One region of the Sporosarcina sp. FSL W7-1283 genome, then DNA from elsewhere that is predicted to be linked to it. Evidence: riboswitches for the same ligand, from Rfam matches in the RefSeq annotation. Region 1 holds a riboswitch; the other holds the start of a gene.

What was found. Region 1 has a riboswitch for S-adenosylmethionine ahead of metK (methionine adenosyltransferase). Riboswitches for the same ligand answer to the same signal wherever they lie in the genome.
Region 2: another riboswitch for S-adenosylmethionine. It lies ahead of MKY93_RS16780 (methionine biosynthesis PLP-dependent protein); the one in region 1 lies ahead of metK (methionine adenosyltransferase).

What each region holds. Positions count from the first base shown of each region.
Region 1 is NZ_JBBOOL010000001.1:2,650,666-2,656,196, reverse strand. It holds gene MKY93_RS13720 (NUDIX hydrolase) at 1-267, shown strand, start outside; gene MKY93_RS13715 (alpha/beta hydrolase family protein) at 260-1,057, shown strand; gene pckA (phosphoenolpyruvate carboxykinase (ATP)) at 1,105-2,691, opposite strand; SAM riboswitch class I at 2,862-2,981, shown strand; gene metK (methionine adenosyltransferase) at 3,159-4,370, shown strand; gene MKY93_RS13700 (amidase) at 4,480-5,531, shown strand, end outside.
Region 2 is NZ_JBBOOL010000001.1:3,212,508-3,218,038, forward strand. It holds gene MKY93_RS16765 (methylated-DNA--[protein]-cysteine S-methyltransferase) at 14-535, opposite strand; gene MKY93_RS16770 (DMT family transporter) at 546-866, opposite strand; gene MKY93_RS16775 (DMT family transporter) at 863-1,207, opposite strand; SAM riboswitch class I at 1,362-1,465, shown strand; gene MKY93_RS16780 (methionine biosynthesis PLP-dependent protein) at 1,547-2,677, shown strand; gene MKY93_RS16785 (hypothetical protein) at 2,769-2,951, opposite strand; gene MKY93_RS16790 (type 1 glutamine amidotransferase domain-containing protein) at 3,242-3,757, opposite strand; gene MKY93_RS16795 (spectrin repeat,Rudiment single hybrid domain protein) at 3,967-4,200, opposite strand; gene MKY93_RS16805 (Ltp family lipoprotein) at 4,747-5,343, shown strand; gene MKY93_RS16810 (peptidoglycan recognition protein family protein) at 5,445-5,531, opposite strand, start outside.

The DNA of each region.
Region 1 (5,531 bases):
GCCATTCGAGAAACATTGGAAGAAACCGGCGTGACGATTGATAATGTACACTCCTTTGCAGAATACGTTGTCTTTACCGATCCGCCTTTCTGCAAAGCTGTTTTCACAGGAAATGTCGTTCATGTCGAGCGAGACTATACGTTACTTGAGACAGAAGGCGCTGTCTGGATGACAGACGTGGAGCTTGCCGCCTGCACGGAGCTTAGCTTCCATATGAAAGACCGCGGCATGGGAGAGCTCAGGAAGTGGGTGGAAGCGAATGACTGAACGCACTGACGGGGATATTATCAAGCGTAAGGAGTATCCATCGCCGAATCCTCATGTGAGGTTGGAAGAGGTAACGTATTGGTCTGACGGCTTGCAGGTTAAAGGACTGCTCGCTACACCGACAGCTGAAGGGCGTTATGATGGCTTGCTGTATTTACGGGGTGGAATCCAACATGTTGGAATGGTACGACCCGCCCGCATTGCACAGTTTGCTTCACACGGTTTGGTCGTGTTTGCTCCTTATTATAGGGGCAACCGAGGGGGCGAGGGGAAGGACGAGTTTGCAGGAGAGGACCGCAATGATGCGGTTGCCGGAGTGGAAGTACTGAAACAGCAAGCGTCTGTCGATTCAGAACGGATTCATCTCTTTTCTTTCTCTCGAGGGGGCATTATGGCATTATGGACCGCCATATTACGTGAGGATTTAACATCGATGGTGACGTGGGCAGGAGTGTCTGATGTAGTGTTCACTTATAAAGAACGTGAAGATATGCGGCGAATGATGAAGAGGGTAATTGGAGGCACACCAAATAATATGCCGGATGCCTATCGTGAGCGGACCGCTTTGTTCCGCGTGCACGATATTGAAATACCTACTTTGATCATCCATGGAACGGCGGACACAAATGTTTCATTTGAGCAAGCACTGTTACTAGAAAATGCGCTGCGCGATGCCAATAAAGAATACGAAACATGGTATTTAGAAGGATTTACCCATTACATTCCGCCCGAGATGAACCGCAAACTAGTGAAAGAAGCAGTGGATTGGATGAAAAGCAAAAGCCGATAATCAAAAAAATCCTTGCAGAAATACTCTGCAAGGATTTTTTAAATAAATTATGCGATCGGGCCGCCTTTGATTGCGATCTCTTCAGAAACATGGTTGAATTTCTTGAAGTTTTCACGGAAAGCTGCTGCAAGACGCTTCGCTTCTGCATCATATTCTTCAGGATTTTCCCAAGCGTAACGTGGGTGTAACACATTGCTTGGCACGCCTTCGATTTCAAGAGGCATTTCGAGTCCAAAGATTTCATTTGTCTTAGTCTCTACATTATCCAACTTACCGGCAATTGCCGCGCGAACCATAGTTCGTGTGTAACCTAAGTTCATACGAGAACCGACCCCGAATATTCCGCCGGTCCAGCCAGTATTAACCAAGAATACTTTTGCGCCGTGTTCGTCAATTTTCTTACCAAGCATCTCTGCATACGTTGCAGCAGGAAGAGGTAAGAACGGTGAACCGAAGCATGTAGAGAATGTTGGTTCTGGAGCAGTGATTCCACGCTCCGTACCTGCCAATTTCGATGTGAAGCCACTTAAGAAGTGGTACATTGCCTGTTCTTTTGTCAGGATCGAGATTGGAGGCAATACGCCGGAAGCATCAGCCGTTAAGAAGATGATGTTTTTCGGGTGACCCGCAATAGACGGTGTCACAATATTTTCGATATTTTCAATCGGGTAAGCAGCCCGTGTATTTTCAGTTAATGAATTGTCATCATAATCCGGTATACGTGTATCTTCGTCCAATACAACGTTTTCCAACACGGAACCGAAACGGATCGCGCCAAAGATTTCAGGTTCTTTTTCTTCAGAAAGGTTGATACATTTCGCGTAGCATCCGCCTTCGATGTTGAATACACCGTTATCAGACCAGCCGTGCTCATCGTCACCGATCAACTTGCGGTCAGCGTCTGCGGAAAGTGTTGTTTTACCTGTTCCTGAAAGACCGAAGAATAGTGCCACATCGCCGTCTTCTCCAACGTTAGCTGAACAGTGCATCGATAGGATGCCTTGCTCTGGAAGCAAGAAATTCATCGCAGAGAAAATAGATTTTTTCATTTCTCCCGCGTACTCTGTTCCGCCGATCAAGACAATACGTTTTTCAAGGGACATGATGATGAATGTCTCTGAATTTGTGCCATCCACTTCTGGATCCGCTTTGAAAGAAGGGGCAGCCAAGATTGTGAATTGCGCTTCGTGTGACTGTAGTTCTTCTGCAGTTGGACGGATGAATAATTGGTGAACAAACTGGTTTTGCCAAGCCAATTCATTGACAACTTGTATGGATAACTGAGAGTCTTTATCTGCACCTGCGTATCCTTTGAAAACGAAGAGTTCATCCTTTTGCTTCAAATGATCGATGACTTTCGTGTATAATGAATCAAATACGTCAGGGGAGATTGGCTTGTTGACGCTTCCCCAATCTACTTTATCTTTGGACACTGCATCTTCGACGATAAATTTATCCTTCGGAGAGCGTCCAGTATATTTACCTGTGCGTGCTGCTAGAGCGCCATCTGCTGAGAGTTCGGCTTCTCCTTTAGCGACTGCCTTTTCGGTTAATTCTGCCACAGACGCTTGGATCGTCACGTTGCTTCCTGATAGAAGACTTTTTAAACTATCATCAATTTTTGCAGATATCATATTTACATACCGTCCTTTGCGTAGTCGTTTTATTTGAGTAGAACATCTTAATTCGTAAATAGTATAACACATTAAGAATAATAATCTATACTAATTAAAAACTCAAGTGATTTGAGATAAAAAAATTGACAAAATCACAACTTTTTTATACTATGTGACATGAACGGATACTCTTATCCCGAGTTGGTGGAGGGTACAGGCCCTATGAAACCCGGCAACCTGCAAAAGACAGTAGTCTAGCGCGAAGGTGCCAAACCTGAAGCAAGGTTAAATTCCTTGGACGATAAGAGTGAAAGGTGCTGCGCGTGAAATTTTGCCTTTTACTCATTGCTAGAAAGTGAGTAGGGGGCTTTTTATATTGTCTAGCCCTGAATCCTTATGGTATATGATTGACGTCAATTCAGGCGTGGAGCTTTACCAGGGACTTAAGAGAGTACCGTATCATGTTGATTGAGGGGGAAACAAAAATGACAAACCGTCGACTGTTTACATCAGAATCAGTTACTGAAGGCCATCCTGACAAGATGTGCGACCAAATATCGGATGCGATTTTGGATGCGATATTAAAGGAAGATGCGAATGCCCGTGTGGCATGTGAAACGAGTATTACGACAGGACTCGTATTGGTAATGGGTGAAATCACTACCACTACCTACGTAGATATCCCAAGAGTAGTCCGTGATACTGTGAAAGAAATTGGGTACACACGTGCGAAATACGGTTTCGATTATGAAACTTCTGCTGTTTTAACTTCTATTGATGAGCAATCACCTGAAATTGCCGCGAGTGTCAACGTTGCGCTCGAAGCTCGTGAAGGCTCTATGACAGACGAAGAACTGGATGCCATCGGAGCGGGTGACCAAGGATTGATGTTTGGTTACGCTTGTAATGAAACACCTGAATTAATGCCGCTTCCGATCAGTCTTTCCCACAAGCTGGCATTCCGACTTGCGCAAGCGCGTAAAGAAGAGTTGATTTCTTACCTGCGTCCTGATGGTAAAACGCAAGTAACTGTAGAGTATGACGAAGACAACAAACCTGTGCGGATTGATACGATTGTTATTTCGACACAGCATCATCCGGAAGCGACAATGGAACAAATCGAGAAGGATATTAAAGAAGTAGTAATCGACGCGGTCGTACCTGCTCACCTATTGGACGAACAGACGAAATACTTCATTAATCCGACAGGAAGTTTTGTTGTGGGTGGTCCTCAGGGAGATGCGGGACTCACTGGAAGAAAAATCATCGTGGATACATATGGCGGATATTCTCGTCATGGCGGCGGTGCATTTTCTGGTAAAGATGCAACAAAAGTGGATCGTTCTGCTTCCTATGCTGCACGCTATGTCGCGAAAAATATTGTGGCGGCAGGATTGGCAGAGCATTGTGAAGTACAACTTGCCTATGCAATCGGTGTGGCAAGCCCGGTATCCATTTCAATCAATACATTCGATACAGGCCGTCTATCCGAAGCACTCTTAGTCGAATTTGTTCGGGAGTTGTTTGATCTGCGACCTGCAGGCATCATTAAAATGCTTGATCTTCGTCGTCCGATCTATCAACAAACGGCTGCATACGGTCATTTTGGCCGTACGGATATTGAATTGCCGTGGGAGAAAACGGATAAGGCAGATGCATTATTAGAATTAGCAATTAAAAATGATGTGAAACAATAAAAAAGATAGTTGAAGGCAGAAAGGGGGGATTAATATCCTTCTTCCTGCCTTTTTTTTATAGTATAATATAAAATAAAGAACATTCAGAAACTGGGAAAGGGGAAATTTATTGACTACACTACAACATACATTTGTGCTCGATATGGATGCTGTGCAATTGAAAGCGGAGTTAGATAGCGGGCAGATTACTTCACGTCAAGCGACGGAGGCTTATATTGCACAATGTCAGGCAACCAATCCAGCTGTGAACTTTTTAGTGGAAGAGCGATTTACTAAGGCGTTGGCCGAAGCGGATCAAGCAGACAAAGAACGGAATACAACGAAGATGACAGGGAAATTATTTGGCGTACCTATTAGTATGAAGGAATCATTCGATGTGGCTGGGATGCAGACTACAGGCGGATTGCCGTATCGTAAGGGACAGATGCAAACGACAGACGCGGAAATTGTCCGTCGATTAAAAGCGGAAGGCGCCATCCTGATCGGCAAGACAAATACACCGGCACTCTGTTTTTGTCAGGAGACCGACAATGCATTGTATGGCCGCACCAACAATCCCTACGACCTCTCTAGGACAGTAGGCGGCTCGAGTGGCGGAGAAGGTGCGGCGATTGCTCTAGGGGCGGCTGCAGCGGGAATAGGTTCAGATATCGGAGGATCCATCCGTTTCCCAAGTCATTTTACTGGGGTCATTGGCTTCAAATCAGGAAATTCGCAAGTTTCATCAATCGGCAGCTATCCTGCCGAAGAGCATCCATTACAGCAAAGAATGCTTGGAATCGGGCCGATGACAAAATCGGTACGGGATGCAAAACTGCTTTACAGCATCATTGCGGATGAACTACCTATGGAAAATGAGTTGAATCAATATACTGTAACGTTCTTGCCCGATATGAAGCTGCCGCTATCTAAGGAGACAGAAGGCTTCTTACAGGCGATCAAAGGATTTCTGTCGACAGAATTTCCTATTAGAGAGGACATACCTCCTCATTTTCAAGAATCAGCGGAATTATGGCAAGAGATCATGTCCATTGACGGCGCGAGTGGAGCAGCAGTAGAAGCATTCGGCACACGTCCGATCCGGCCGGTGCGTGAATTTTTATTAGACAAGGCGGGCAAACAAACCGATTTGCATCGGTATTTATCCTGGGCTTTAATTGG
Region 2 (5,531 bases), 560 kb from region 1:
GAGTAATGCTTTGTCAACTAGAGGAAGTAAAAGAATTACCTTCCATTCGAATCAACCGATCTTTCAGTTGCTGACCATCCCGGTAGCCCGATAGACTTCCATTTTTTGCGATGACCCGATGACATGGGATGACAAGCAACAACGGATTCTTTCCAATCGCGGAAGCAGCTGCTCGAATTGCAGAAGGATGACCGATTATCTCGGCAATGTCTGAATATGTCACCAATTGTCCATACGGGATATCTTGAAGCGCTTTCCACACCTTGTTTTGAAATGGTGTGCCTGACCAATCCACGGAGCATGTGAAATCTTGCACTTCTCCAGACAAGTAACTTCTCACTTCATCTGCGTATTCACTTAATCTGTCTGCATTTTCCTTCACTTCGCCAGCGCCATATTGTTTGGTGAGCCAACTCTTCATTTTTTCCTCAGCATCTTCAGCTAAGCCTACATAGAGAAGGCCTCTTTCAGTCGCTGCCATTGTTACGTTCCAACCTTCCACATCAAAACTTGTCCAATAAACCAGTTTCCCCACTACCTTTCTATTAGCCAAACAGCTTCAATCCAACGGCCCCTACTATAATCAATGACAAAAAGAAAATCCTTTTCACACTTGCAGACTCTTTAAAGATTAGAATACCAGCCAGGACTGCCCCTGCCGCTCCCAATCCTGTCCAGACTGCATAAGCCGTACTCATTTGAATATCGCGCATCGCTAACGATAAAAAAACAAAGCCGAAACTGAATACTCCAACTATGAGTAGGAGACGCTTGATCGTACGTTTCTGCAAGTAATAATTGATGCTTATAACCCCAAAGATTTCTCCAAGACTGGCAATCGCTAAATAAACCCAAGCCAACGTCAACTGCCCCCTTCTTGATTCGCTTCATCCGACTGCTCATCTGTAGTCAGTTTGATACCAACAACCCCGATGACAATCAAACAGATAAATGACAGCGTAATCCAGGTGAAGTCCGCGTGGAAAACGAAAATATCAACTAATAGAATGGCTGCAGCGCCTGAACCGGTGAAGACAGCATAAACAGTCCCTGAAGGCAATTTCTCACATGCCTTAATAATGAAATAAAAACTAAATATAATCGCGCCTCCAGTTCCGATCCAATGCAGAAACGTCTCCGAATAGCGCAGTCCCACCACCCAAAATATTTCTACGACCGCAGCTAAAGCGACATAACTCCAAGCCAAAGTTAACGTCTCCTTTCATTCGCTCTATAGTGTCTATTAGTATAACAAACCTTTCAGTTAAACGAAAAAAGCATTCCTAGTAGAAGTAAGCTTGCATCTGCTATGTTCGCATGATAGAATGAATCCACTAATAATTTTTCCTATATTAAGAATATTCTTATCGAGAGAGACGGAGGGATAGGCCCAAAGAAGTCTCAGCAACCAGCCAGCTTGGCATGGTGCTAATTCCAAGGGTGAACACCGCCTTGAAGATGAGAATACTGAAGAAAATGTTGTATGTTCGAGGGCCTATTCGAAATGAAGAGGCTCTTTTTTATTTTTCTGAAGGGGATGGATACTATGACAAACAATGAATTAGAAACAAGATTAGTCCAGCTGGGGAATAACAGCGATAAGAAAACGGGCGCAGTCAATACACCGATTTATTTATCAACAGCTTATCATCACGAAGGGTTAGGTCAGTCTACCGGCTACGATTATACGCGGACAAAAAATCCGACTCGTTCTATTTTGGAAGACGGCATTGCCGATTTAGAATCCGGTGATCAAGGCTATGCCTGCAGCTCCGGAATGGCAGCTATTCAACTAATCTTGTCACTGTTTAAAACAGGTGACGAAATCCTTGCCCCTGAGGACCTGTATGGCGGCACCTATCGTTTATTCCAACAGTATGAGAAAACCTATCAGATTTCTACACACTACCTAACATTTGAAGATGTTTCAGAAGTTGAACAAGCAATTACAGATCGTACAAAAGCGATATTTTTGGAGACACCTACCAACCCGCTTATGCTGCAGATTAACGTCGCAACTTATGCAGAACTTGCTAAAAAGCATGGCCTGTTGCTAATTGTTGATAATACGTTCCTTACACCGTATTTCCAACGACCGATTGAGGAAGGTGCGGATATCGTTATCCATAGCGCTACGAAATATATCGGTGGTCATAATGACGTGCTTGCTGGTCTTGTCGTAGCAAAAGGCGAAGAACTTTGCGACCGCTTGTTCACGAACCATAATGCGAGTGGCGCTACACTATCTCCGTTTGATTCATGGCTCGTAGTCCGCGGTCTCAAAACACTCCATTTGAGAATGAAGCAGCATGACGCGAATGCAAAAGAAATGGTAGCCTATTTGAAGCAAGAACCTTTAATCGCAGATGTCTTGTACGCCGGCATCGGCGGTATGCTCTCGTTCCGCGTACAAAACAGCGAGTGGGTAGGACCGTTCTTAGAGAATATGAAACTCATTTCCTTTGCAGAGAGTCTTGGAGGCGTCGAAAGTTTCATCACGTATCCAACAACACAGACGCATATGGACATTCCGATTGAAGAACGGAATCGACGCGGTGTCGATGATCGACTCTTGCGCTTCTCAGTCGGGGTGGAGGATGCGGATGATTTAATTGCCGATGTCAAACAAGCACTGTACGCTGCGAAAGAAGCAGTAGAAGCCGTAAATATTCATTAATCCCATCTCCTCTTGCGTTCAAGTGCAAGAGGATTTTTTCTTTCCTAGCAATAAAAAAGACATCCTAGAGAGAAGGATGTCTGTTAAATGCTCATTGAGTTTGCTGCCATTTCTTCTTTTCCGCTGAGTAAACAACTGTTGCCGGCACTACAATAAATGCCAATGCCGCCACACCTGCCAGCATGCCCGCCCACTCTTTACTCCCTAAGGAAAACCCGGCAGTCGTGCCTATGCCAATACCCGCTATAATTGCCAATGTAATCAACTTATACATAACAAGATCCCCGACCTTTCAAGTTAAAGATTCCCCAAAGGTTCTGAATAATTCGTTGTATTTAGCATACTCTAGTTGAGAACAATTTTCAAGTGTAAGTGAGAACCTTTTTCAATTCGAATGCTATCGGTTTATTCTACTTCACGATTAACTTGAAATATGCATATTAGTCCAACAAAAAAACTGCATTGCTTCGGGGCGGCTGTACTTTAGCGTGTTCTTTGTTCTCCCCAAAGAAAAAACTGCCCTAAAAGCCATTTCTGACTTTCAGGACAGTCTCTTTTCAACTATTATTTTTCCAACAGTTTTAAGGATTCTCTGTTAAATGCCGGGATATCATCAGGCTGACGGCTTGTGACTAGCTGATTCTGACAGACAACGACTTCTTTGTCTGCGTACTTTGCACCCGCATATTCCATATCGACACGAATCGATTTGTATCCTGTTGCGTCACGACCTTCTAATGTTTTCGCCGTGATCAATAGCTGTGGTCCATGACAGATAGCAAAAACTGGTTTGTCGGCATCCATGAATTCTTTGACAAACTTTACGAAACGATCATCTGCGCGCAAAATATCTGGGGAGAATCCACCTGGGATAAATAAAGCATCATAATCTGATGACTTCGCATTGTCAATTCCTTTATCGACTTTTACTTTCGTGTTTTCTTTCATACCGGTAACTGCCGATCCAGCTTCCGTCCCAATCACTTCGACTTCATGTCCAGCATCTTTATAGGCTTTGGCCGGCTTCGTATATTCTGAGTCCTCAAACATGTCTCCTAGTACTGTTGCGATCTTTGCCATTGCTTACCACTCCTTATGTGATGTTCTAGACCTACTATTCCACGAATTAAAAGATCTAAACATCGCACGGCTAAGCTGTATCTTATCCTCAGTATCTAAATTTACGGTCGTATTCGTTTCATCTTTCCAGAAAATTCGCCTGCTTATATCAACTTGAATCTCTGTGCATATTCCTGGTACTTTTCTAATTACATTAGAAAAAAACTCGTTTAAAAAAATATACCAATGATGACAAGAGCGGCGATAATAAGACCCCCAACGGTTTGGACCAGTTCCGTCGACACAACCGGCTTCTTCTGAAAGACATTAATCAATTCCAAGTCTTCACGCAATTGCTTCACTTCTTTACGAAGCTCTTCTACTTCTGTATTCAGCGTACTGATTTCCTGCGATTGCTTAGAAATTAGTTCATTTTTTTGCGGAGATGTTTCATTCGTATCCATAGATCTAATCGCTCCTCCAAGTTTTCTTCTTTATACGTTTTTATAACCGCTTAAGTTTCGTTTCATTGAAAAACTTTCCATTTGCATTTTCAGCTGTTCGGGTGTATTATAAATTTACAAGCTGTATTGTTCGTATGACATTAAGTTTTAACCTTTAAGCTGTAACAGGGAGTTTATTACGGAACGGAAATGGCATGCCGGGTTCCTTTTAGCAACTCGGACGTACAGGAACGTTTCTGCAAACACCCACTTCGAGGAGTGGTGGTTTAAAACTTTCTATGACTAAATTACGGCAAAGACGGCTTAACAAACCGCATAGTTTCAAGGTTTGCGAGAAGGCATCACTCCAATCGAGTGATGCTTTTTTTGTGCATTTTTCTGGTTGGGGTTAAACTGGGGTTAAAACTCAAAACAATTTGTATTAAATACTGATAACCAATTAAACTGGATCACCTTCATTTTCTAAAAAATATTTGAAAAACCGAATAGCCTTTCTTACCTATATCATGTATCCTGTAAATATACATAATTATGGGAGGGGTACCATTGGGAGACAAGAAGAAAGTTAAAGTTAAAAAGCCATTTTATAAAAGATGGTGGTTTATCACTATTGTAGTTATTTTTATTTTAGGTGCTATTGGATCAACTATGGAAGAAGAGGCGGAGGAAGAACCGAAAAAAGTGGAGACTTCAGCTGATGCAAAACCAGACATTGGAAAAGAACCAGGTTTAACAGAAGAAGAAAAAACTCAAATTGCTAAAAAAGAAGAGGAAAAGAAAGCTGCAGCTGGACAGAAAGCTAAAGAAGAGAAAGAAGCTAAAGCAAAAGAAGAAAGCATCCCCAGAGAGCATAAATCTGCATTAAAGAAGGCTGAAACATATGCGAAAACTATGCAAATGTCTAAGGCTGGTATTTACGATCAATTGACTTCTGAATATGGAGAGAATTTTCCTCCTGAAGCAGCTCAATATGCTATTGATAATATTGAGTATGATTGGAAAGAAAATGCGTTGAAAAAAGCAAAGACCTATGCTGACACAATGAGTATGTCAGATGCGGCTGTTTACGATCAACTGATTTCAGAACATGGAGAAAAATTTACTGCTGAAGAAGCACAATACGCTATTGATAATTTAGAATAAAAAAAGCGACTCCGTCCGCAATGGATAGAGTCGCTTTAACTATGCATTGGCCATTTGACAAACCGTGTTGTATCAACGTTTGATTTATGGCCATATGCTTCTTATTTATTGACATCCACAATGTATTTGGCAGCCAATCCTAACAGATCGGCATCCGTGATCGTACCTTCATTCAGCTTTACTTTCCA